Regions from separate parts of the Streptomyces sp. NBC_01384 genome, predicted to be linked through region 1. Evidence: riboswitches for the same ligand, from Rfam matches in the RefSeq annotation. Region 1 holds a riboswitch; each other region holds the start of a gene.
The links. Region 1 has a riboswitch for cobalamin ahead of OG747_RS12935 (prenyltransferase/squalene oxidase repeat-containing protein). Riboswitches for the same ligand answer to the same signal wherever they lie in the genome.

Region 1 (3,263 bases):
CGTAGCGGAGGGGCGTGGCGACCGTGGCGAGGGCCTCGGCGGTTGTCGCGTCGGTGGGGACGCGGGCGCAGGCCGTGCGCGGCGTCGGCGGAATCTCGCCGGACGGCGCGTCCGCGGTGGTGCCGGAGTCGATGACCAGGGCCACCCGCTTCCGGCCGGACCGGGCGGGCGTCTTGGCGCAGATGGACGCGAAGTCGGCGTTTCCGCGCGGCTTCGAGGCGTCCTGCGAGTCCGCGCTCACCGCGAAACGGAACCCCTCGACGTCGCCGTCGGACGGCCGTGCGGTCGACGGCCCTTGCGTCGCGTACGTCCACTTCCCGCCGGTCAGGTCCCAGAAGGACCAGTAGCGGTAGCCGACGGCCTGGGCCTGCCCCGCCGCCGTGCCGAGCACGAGGAGGAGCAGGGCCAGGACCCACGCCGCCCTGCCGCGCCGCCTCACGGCTGCGGCTGCTTCTTGCGGGCGCTGATCAGGAAGCCGATGCCGATACCGGCGACGAGACAGACGCCGACGGTCCACCAGACGCCGAATCCCTTGCCGTCTCCCTTGCCGTCTCCCTTGTCGTCTGCCTTGTCGTCGTTCTTGTGCCGCTCGGGCGTGGTGGCCGTGTAGGTGTACGACCGCACCGCCGGGCCCGTCGCGTTGAGCTGCTTGACCAGGTCCGCGCCGCCGAAGTCACGCGGGTCCGTGCCGGTGGCGCGGGCGGCGAAGATGAGCTGGGCGTATGCGGCCGGGCCGGCCTGCGCCGCCCAGGCGCCGGAGTTCTTCTCCAGCCAGGCCAGGGGCCTCTTCGTGTACTTGCCGTAGCCCCCGGCGGCGAGCGCGACGACCGCGTCCGCGGTGTTGCCGTAGTCGGGCTGGTCCTTGGCGCCGGGCATCGCCGACTTCAGGTAGGGCACCTTGAGCAGGGCGTTGTAGAGATAGGACGCGCCATTGCGCGCCGCCAGGTCCGGGGTGAGTTTCCCCTCGTTCGCGCAGATGTGGCCGTACGACTGCGGCTTCGCGGCCGTCGTCACGAACCCCTTGCCGAGGGAGCCCAGCACCGCCGCGGCCGTCGCGTCCGCGTTCGCCGCGAGTTTCCCCCGCTTGTCGGGCTGGTAGGCGAAGCCGCCCGCGTCGTCGGTCTTGGTGTCGCACGCGATCGACAGCTTCACCAGCACGTCGTACGGGGACTTGCCCTCGCCGGACTTCACGTTCCCGGACTTCACGTTCCCGGGCTTCTCGCCCGCCGCGGCCAGCGCCCCGATCACCACGGACGTGGAGTTCGCGTCGCTCGCCCCGCCCGCCGTGTAGCCCCAGCCGCCGTCCTTGTTCTGCACGGACTTCAGCCAGCTGACGGCCCTGCCCGTCGCGTCGTCGTGCCCGCCGAGCGCGGTGAGGGCCTGTACGGCCGCCGCGGTGTTGTTGGTGTCGACCATCGTCTTGGCGTCGCACTTCGCCGTCGCGTCGGCGCGGTACGCGGGGAAGGCGCCGGTCGCGCACTGCTGCCCGGCCAGCCAGTCGACGGCCTTGGCCGCGGGCTTCACGCCGACGGTGTGCTGGGCGAGCAGCGCGAGGGACTGCCGCCAGACGCCGTCGTAGGTGGGGTCGGTGGTGCCGTAGAGGCCGGAGGGTATTGATGGGGAGGGTGAAGGCGAGACGCCTTCGGCGACGGCGGCCGGGGCCAGGGCCGTACCGATCGCTACGGTGGCGGCCAGTACCGCGGCGCTGCGGCGAACAATCATGACTCTCCCTGCGGGGAGCCGGGCAGCACCGGGCACGGCTTGGCCCGAGCGGCTCCGGCCCCGTATACCTCGACGGTGCCGGCCACCGACGGGCTGCCGATGGCACGAGCCGGTCACGTCCCGGACGAGGCGATCCGGCTTACCACCCGACAGGGCGTGGGCGGTTCACGGTTGCGGGTCAGCGCCGGAATCGCACCGGCTTCTCCGCGTACGGGGGCGATGACGACCTGCTTACTGTACTCGCCCGTAGGAATCGCCTGAGGGGTCGGCAACCGCTCGCCGAGGTCGGCGCACGGGATGGCGTACGAGGAGGGGCTCGACTACGCGGCCGGGGGTGACTGACGGGGTTCGACGACGGGGGTGGGTCCGCCGAACGGCAGGAACAGGGTGCGGGACGCGAGCAGCCAGGTGTCGCCGACCTTGCGGAAGGTGTCTTCGATGGGGGTCCCCCCGCTCGAGCGAAGCCGAGAGTGGGGGAGGCCGATCTGAACGGGAGGTCCGGCCGGGACCATGCCGCCGGTGTGGCCGTCGACGCGGTAGGTGGTGAAGTACGAGGTGGCACTTGCCTGGGTCGGTGAGGCCACGGTGACCAGGATGTTCGTCATGACGCGCCGCGAGAGCCGGTCGGCGGGGCGGGAGGCGAAGTACGCGCGCAGGGCCGCACGCCCCTCGACGAGCCGGTCGCCCTCCGGCCACTGCCAGACGCCGTCCTCGGTGAACAGCTCGGCGACCGTGCTCGGTTCACCCAGGTCCAGTCGGCGCACGAGGTCGAGGACGAGCCGCTCGCAGGCGCGCTCGGCGAGAAGTTCTTCCATGGGGATCATGGGACCGTTGCTATCAGCTCGGGGCCGCCGCCACCAACGGATTACCAGCCCACGTACGTCCACGTGCTACAGCGCCACGTACGTCACCGGATCGCTGCCCGCCACCGACTCCGCGCGCCCCATCTTCACCAGGCGGCGCACATGGGCCTCGGCCTCCGAGACCGCGATGTTCCTTGAGATGAAGGGGATCTGCTCCCAGGGGCGGTTCCACTCCATGCGCTCGGCGAGCTGCCAGGCGGTGAGAGGGGTGGAGAGGAGGGAGAGGAGATCGGCGAGGCGCTCCTCGTGGTGCGCGAGCAACTCCCGTACGCGGCCCGGCGCGTCGGTGAAGGCGTGCTGGTGGGCCGGGAGCACCTCGGCCGGGTTCAGCCGGCCGACGCGCTCCAGGGCGTCGAGGTAGTCGCCGAGGGGGTCGGCGACGGTGGCGTCGTCCGGATCCTCGTACAGACCGATGTGCGGAGTGATCCGCGGAAGCAGATGGTCGCCGGAGAAGAGGCGGCCGTGGCCGGGGAGCCCGGCCGGGTGGGTCTCCTCCAGGTGGAGGCAGACGTGGCCCGGCGTGTGGCCGGGGGTCCAGATCGCGCGCAGGCGCCGGCCCGCCAGGTCGAGGAGTTCGCCGGGGACGATCTCGCGGTCGGGGAGCGCGGGGGCGAAGGCGGGCAGGCCGGTGGAGAGCCGTGTCGTGCGCGCCTCGCGCAGGAGCGCCACGTGCTCCTC
Region 2 (3,263 bases), 640 kb from region 1:
TCTCGCTGGCCCACGGCACGAACGACGCCCAGAAGACGATGGGCGTCATCACCCTGGCCCTGGTCACCGGCGGCGTCATCGCCCCCGGCTCGAACCCCCCGATGTGGGTCATCGTCTCCGCCGGTACGGCCATCGCGCTCGGCACCTACCTGGGCGGCTGGCGCATCATCCGCACCCTGGGCAAGGGCCTCACCGACCTCGCGCCGCCGCAGGGCTTCGCCGCCCAGACCAGCGCCGCGACGGCCATCCTGGCCTCCTCGCACATCGGCTTCTCCCTCTCCACCACCCAGGTCTGCTCCGGCGCCGTGATGGGCTCGGGCCTCGGCCGCAAGGGCGGCGTGGTCCGCTGGTCGACCGCGACCCGGATGTTCGTCGCCTGGGGCCTGACCCTGCCGGCCGCCGGCCTGGCCGGTGCCTGCGCCGAGTTCCTGACCAAGCAGGGCACGTGGGGCATCGTCCTCACCGGCGCGCTGCTCGTCGCCGGCGCCGGCACCATCTGGAAGCTGTCCCGCCGTCAGCCGGTCACCGTCGACAACGTCAACGAGGTCGACACCGAGCCCGCGGGCGTCGTCACCACCGCGATCGCCGCGGTCACCCCGCCCCCCGCGGGCCCCGTCACCGGCGACCTGTCCGGCGACCCGTCCGGCGAACTGAAGACCACCATCCCGTCCCCGGACGCGGAGCCCACCCGCCCGGCCACGGTGTAAGGAAAGAACAGCATGCACATCGACTGGGCAGCCCTCGGCTCCGTCTTCGGAGTCAGCCTCCTGACCACCGTCGGCCTCGTCGGCCTCTTCACCCTCGGCATCGTCGGCCTCTCCAAGCGCGAGTCGGCATCCGCTCAGAGCGGCTCCGCCGCCCTCGCGGTCACCGGCGCCTACGTCTGCTTCGCGTCGTGCGCGGCGGCGGTCGCGTACGGCATCTATCTGATCGTCGGGAAGTAGCCCACAGACACCGGGCAAGTAACCCAAAACAGGCATCACTTCGCGTGGGGTGCGAGACGGATCACCGTCCCGCACCCCACTCGTATGTGGGCCTTCGCACACTCTCCCCACGCAGGTCAACAGCAAGTTGACGGCCGTTCTCACCCCGTGGTGGACTGCCGGAGCCAAGTACGGCGACATGAGAGGAAGCCGGTGTGAATCCGGCGCGGTCCCGCCACTGTCACCGGGGAAGGAAGTCCCCGTGAGCCAGGAACTCTCACCGCCGGTCTCGTCGAACCAGGGCGTGGACACCCTGAGTGAGGACATAACGCCATGCGCGGCTGCCCAAGTGCCCTGCGAGCGACGGTTCCACCCGATCTGACGGTCGGCTGACCCGGTGCGTGCCGATCGCGTCTTCGCGTACGGCGCCGCCGCCGGGCTCCTCGGCGATCTGCTGCTCGGCGATCCCCACCGGGGGCATCCGGTCGCCGCGTTCGGGCGGGCCGCGGGAACCGTGGAGCGGGTGCTGTGGCGGGACCACCGTGGGTGGGGCGCACTGCACACCGCCGTGTGTGTGGGCGGTGCCGCCGGGCTCGCCGCCGTCGCTTCCCGAGCCGTACGTCCCTCCCGCACCGCTTCCGTCGCGCTGACCGCCGCCGCCACCTGGACCGTCGTCGGGGGCACCACCCTCGGGCGGGAGGCCCGGGCGATCGGTGACGCCCTCGCCGACGGGGAGACCGAGACGGCCCGGGAGCGGCTGCCGCATCTGTGCGGGCGGGATCCCCAGGCCCTCGACGCCGCTGGAATCGCGCGCGCCGTCGTCGAGTCCGTCGCCGAGAACACCTCCGACGCGGTGGTGGGTGCGTTGGTGTGGGGGGCCGTGGGGGGAGTGCCCGGGCTGGTCGCCTTCCGTGCCGTGAACACGCTCGACGCGATGGTCGGGCACAAGTCCCCCAAGTACCGGCGGTACGGGTGGGCCTCCGCGCGGCTCGACGACGTCGCCGGGTGGCCTGGGGCACGCCTCACCGCCGTGCTCGCCGCCCTCGCGGGTGACAGTCCTCGGGGGGCGCTACGAGCCTGGCGCGCCGACGCGGGCAAGCACCCGAGTCCCAACGCCGGGCCCGTGGAGGCCTCGTTCGCGGGGGCGCTCGGGGTACGCCTCGGCGGGACCCTCGCCTACGGCGGGCGGGTCGAGCACCGGCCGGTGCTCAATGGTGCCGGGCGCGCCGTCCACGTCGACGACATCGAACGGGCCGTACGGCTGTCGCGGCGCGTGAGCTGGCTCGCGCTCGGCGTGAGTGCCGCCGGACGGCTGATGACAAAGAGGCTTCTCAGGAAGGGGCGTACGTCATGAGCGGCGGTCTGCTCGTCGCCGGCACCACCTCCGACGCCGGCAAGAGCGTCGTGACCGCCGGGATCTGCCGGTGGCTGGTGCGGCAGGGCGTCAAGGTCGCGCCCTTCAAGGCGCAGAACATGTCCCTGAACTCGTTCGTGACACGCGAGGGCGCCGAGATCGGGCGGGCGCAGGCCATGCAGGCGCAGGCCGCCCGCGTGGAGCCGACCGCGCTCATGAACCCCGTACTGCTCAAGCCGGGCAGCGACCGCAGCAGTCAGGTCGTGCTCATGGGCAAGCCCGTGGGTGAGATGACCGCGCGCGGCTACCACGGGGGGCGGCAGGAAGCCCTCCTCACCACCGTCCTGGACTGCCTCGCCGAGTTGCGGGGCACGTATGACGCGGTGATCTGTGAGGGGGCCGGCAGTCCTGCCGAGATCAATCTGCGGCGGACCGACATCGTGAACATGGGGATCGCGCGCAATGCGCGGCTGCCCGTGCTCGTCGTCGGCGACATCGACCGCGGGGGTGTGTTCGCCTCGTTCTTCGGGACGGTCGCGCTGCTGTCGCGCGAGGACCAGGAGTTCGTCGCCGGATTCCTCGTCAACAAGTTCAGGGGGGATGTCTCCCTGCTGGAGCCGGGACTCGACATGCTCCACGGCCTCACCGGGCGGCGGACGTACGGCGTCCTGCCCTTCCAGCACGGCCTCGGCATCGACGAGGAGGACGGGCTGCGGGTGTCGTTGCGGGGAGCGGTCCGGGAGTCCCGAGTGACCGCCCTCGTCGGCGAGGACGTGCTGCGGGTCGCCGTCTGCGCGATCCCGCTCATGTCCAACTTCACGGACGTGGACGCGCTGGCCGCCGAGCCGGGTGTCGTCGTGCGGTTCGTGGACCGCGCCGAGGAACTGGCCGACGCCGACCTCGTCGTCGTCCCCGGAACCCGGGGGACGGTGAAGGCGCTGGAGTGGCTGCGGACGCGCGGCCTCACGGACGCCATCGAGCGCAGG
Region 3 (3,263 bases), 6.7 Mb from region 1:
TGACCATGTAGTGCCCGGTGGCCTCGTCGCCCTCCCGTACGGCCTTGGTCTTGAGCGCCGCCAGGTCGGTGCCCGCGTCGGGCTCGCTGTAGCCGATCGCGAAGTCGATCTCGCCGGAGAGGATCTTGGGCAGGAAGTACTCCTTCTGCTCCTCGGTGCCGAATTGCATGATCGTCGGGCCGACGGTGTTCAGCGCCATCAGGGGCAGTGGTACGCCCGCCTGGGCGGCTTCATCGAAGAAGATGAACTGCTCCAGCGGGGTCAGCCCCCGCCCGCCGTACTCCTTGGGCCAGCCCACCCCGAGCCAGCCGTCCGTGCCGAGCCGCCGGATCGTCTCGCGGTAGAACCGCTTCTGGGCCGCCGGGTCGCCATACCGGGCGTACGCATGGTCGGGCACCAACTCGGCGAAGTAGCCGCGCAGTTCGGTCCGCAGCCGCTGCTGCTCTGGCGTGTATTCGAGATGCACGGCGCCTCCTGGCTCCCCAAGGCCGGACCTGACGGCGCACACCGTAGAACGTGTTTCAGAAATTGGGAATGCCGAGGACGTACGAGAAGGGCGGGCCCGGACGTCCGGGCCCGCCCTTCTCCACCCGCTCAGTGGGCGACGGGGGTTGCCTCCGGGGCGACCTCCTTCTTCACCGTGGCCGGTTTCGGGGACAGCACCCGCTCCGCCAGGAACCCGAAGACGAGCCCGAAGGCGGTCCACAGGGTCAGCTGGATGGCCAGTGCCGCGAGGCGGAACTGCCAGAGCAGGGTGGCGGAGAAGTCCTTCGGGACCTCGTTCACGGCCGGCAGGAACGCGTACGCGAGCCCGATGGCGAGGACGAGGAACGCGCCCGCCGCCAGCGTCGCGTTCCAGTTGCCCAGGCGCGGCGCGAGGCGCTTGCCCAGGATGACGGCGGCGACGGCGAGCAGCACGCTGAGCACCATCATGAGGAAGTACAGGGTCGTGCGCTTGCCGATGGTGTCGGGGTCGCCGACGGACGGCGGGTTGGCGGGGTATTTCAGGAACGGCACGACATAGACGGCGAGCAGGCCCGCGGCCGACAGGAGCAGCGCGCTCGCGCGCGGCCCGAAACGGCCGATCCTGCCGAGCGCGAAGCAGTACGCGAGGGCGGCGATACCGCCGAACGCGACCCCGTAGACGAGGACACCGGTGGCCAGGCCGCCGGTGGACTGCATCGTGCGACTGACGGCTTCCATGCCGTGCTCGTGCGTGTGCGCATCCTCGTAGGCGATGGCCGAGTCCACGCGCGGCTCACCCAGGAAGTAGGCGACGACCAGGGCGAGCAGGCCCGCGGCGAGACCCGCGAGCATGCCACGCACCAGAAGGTTTCTTACGGTTGCCGAGTTCATGTGCTCGTGCGTTTCCGCGTCGCCGTCAGTGGCAGGGGAAGCCGAGCAGGTGGCGGGCGTCGTGGACCCACTCGTGGACGTTCTCGCCGGACACGAGGGAGGTGGCGCCCTGTTCGGCGCCGACGAAGTAGAGCAGGACCAGCATCAGGATGCCGAAGAAGACCGCCCAGGGGGCGATCGCACCGATCGGCAGCTTCGCGGGAACGGCGGTGGGGGTAACGGTCGGCTGAGCGACGGACTGCGCCATGGGGCAGAACCTCCTGGGGAACTCGCGTCCCATCTTGGTGGTGCACAGGACGACGGCCGCGGGTCTGACTTGCTCGACCTCCACCACCCCTGGCGGGAGTGGTTCGTGCTGGGCTTACAGTGGCGCGACCGTGCCGGATTCCCACCGGACTTCCGCCGAACCGTCGTCAATATCGTCGAGACCGTACCGCGAAGCCGGGCTCCGGCCAAGAGCGCATAAAGAGAGACGACGTGCGCCCTGCGGCCGGGGGCGGCACCGGCTTCCCTTGCCCGGCAAGGATTCTGGTCACGGAAGACCGCACCAGCACGCGAGAGTGGACGTATGACAAGCCGAGTGATCTTGATCTCAGCCGCGATCAGCGCGGCGCTGCGCGAGGCCCGCTTCGACGAGGGAGGCCGGGTCGACGCCGCCGGACTGCGGCTCGCGCGGGCGGCCGCGGGTGCGGTGCCCGACGCGGAGCGGCTGTGGGTCTCCCCCACTGTCCGGTGCCGCGAGACCGCGGACGCGCTGGGCCTCGACGCGGTGGTGGACGCATGGGAGTTGGCCCCTCTGGACGTGGGCCGCTGGCGTGGCGCGACCCTGGAGGAGGTCAGCGCGAAGGAGCCGGAGGCGGTGGCCCGGTGGCTGGCCGATCCCGGTGCGGCGCCGCACGGCGGTGAGTCGGTGCGGGCGTTCTGCGAGAGGGTGGCGGGCCGCCTCGATACGGCCGCGGAGTTCACGGGCCGGACCGTGGCCGTGGTCGAGCCGGAGGTCGTACGGGCTCTGGTGGTTCGGGTGTTGGGGGCGCCGGAGTCGGCATTCTGGCGGGTCGACGTGCCGCCCCTGACCGCCACGGAGTTCAGCGGCCGCGCGGGGCGCTGGAACGTACGGGCCGGACGGCCGCTCGCGGAGCCGGCGTGAACCGGTCCGAGACGGTGCCCGGGTGCGCGGCTCAGCGTCGCGAGGAAGTCCGTGCGGGCCGGGGCACACTCACGGCAGGCCTTCGCGCTGCCCCGCGCACCGGGGCACTCGCCGTCGCCGCGACGCGCGGGTAGCCGAAGGAGAGCGCGTCAAACCCGCAGCGTCACGGACGAGTTCCCGGGCCGAGCACCGTGGGCCGGAAACGCCGGCAGCGGCCGCGCCTGCTGGACGGCTGCCCGGTTCGCAGGCGCGAGCGGGCGCCGGCTACGCGCCCGTCGCCTCCGCCGCCTCCCGTGAGATCTGTTCGAACTGCGCGCCCATCGCCTCGGAGAGCGCATGGGCCGCCGAGAGCGGGCGGACCATCACCATCAGGTCGTCGATCCTGCCGTCCTCGTCGAAGTGCAGGAAGTCGCAGCCGTTGAGTTCCTTGTCGCCCACCTTCGCGGTGAAGACCAGCGCGTGGTCACGGCCGTCGGCACCGGCGATCTCGCGTACGTAGCGGAAGTCGGTGAAGACGCGGGAGACGCCGCGCAGGATCGCCGCGGTGATCGCCTTGCCCGGGTACGGCTTGAAGGCGACGGGGCTGGTGAACACGACGTCGTCGGCCAGCATGTCCTCGATCGCGGCGAGGTCGCCCTCCTCCACGGCCTTCCGGAAGGGGTGCATCCGAGTCCCACCTCTCATCTCTGATAACTGAGTCTGATACTGAAACTGATGCTGATGCTGATGCTGATCTCTGGTACCTGATAGCTGATACTCA

Region 2: it holds a riboswitch for cobalamin, as region 1 does, so the genes downstream of both, OG747_RS09940 (cobalamin biosynthesis protein) here and OG747_RS12935 (prenyltransferase/squalene oxidase repeat-containing protein) in region 1, are expected to answer to the same signal.
Region 3: it holds a riboswitch for cobalamin, as region 1 does, so the genes downstream of both, OG747_RS44120 (CbtB-domain containing protein) here and OG747_RS12935 (prenyltransferase/squalene oxidase repeat-containing protein) in region 1, are expected to answer to the same signal.

The regions. Positions count from the first base shown of each region.
Region 1 is NZ_CP109559.1:2,852,063-2,855,325, reverse strand. It holds gene OG747_RS12940 (SCO2322 family protein) at 1-439, opposite strand, end outside; gene OG747_RS12935 (prenyltransferase/squalene oxidase repeat-containing protein) at 436-1,722, opposite strand; cobalamin riboswitch at 1,833-1,968, opposite strand; gene OG747_RS12930 (nuclear transport factor 2 family protein) at 2,043-2,546, opposite strand; gene OG747_RS12925 (MBL fold metallo-hydrolase) at 2,613-3,263, opposite strand, start outside.
Region 2 is NZ_CP109559.1:2,213,910-2,217,172, forward strand. It holds gene OG747_RS09930 (anion permease) at 1-707, shown strand, start outside; gene OG747_RS09935 (hypothetical protein) at 720-944, shown strand; cobalamin riboswitch at 1,077-1,222, shown strand; gene OG747_RS09940 (cobalamin biosynthesis protein) at 1,321-2,277, shown strand; gene OG747_RS09945 (cobyric acid synthase) at 2,274-3,263, shown strand, end outside.
Region 3 is NZ_CP109559.1:9,584,198-9,587,460, reverse strand. It holds gene OG747_RS44130 (acyl-CoA dehydrogenase family protein) at 1-466, opposite strand, end outside; gene OG747_RS44125 (CbtA family protein) at 595-1,356, opposite strand; gene OG747_RS44120 (CbtB-domain containing protein) at 1,382-1,603, opposite strand; cobalamin riboswitch at 1,640-1,804, opposite strand; gene OG747_RS44115 (histidine phosphatase family protein) at 1,925-2,503, shown strand; gene OG747_RS44110 (nuclear transport factor 2 family protein) at 2,768-3,169, opposite strand.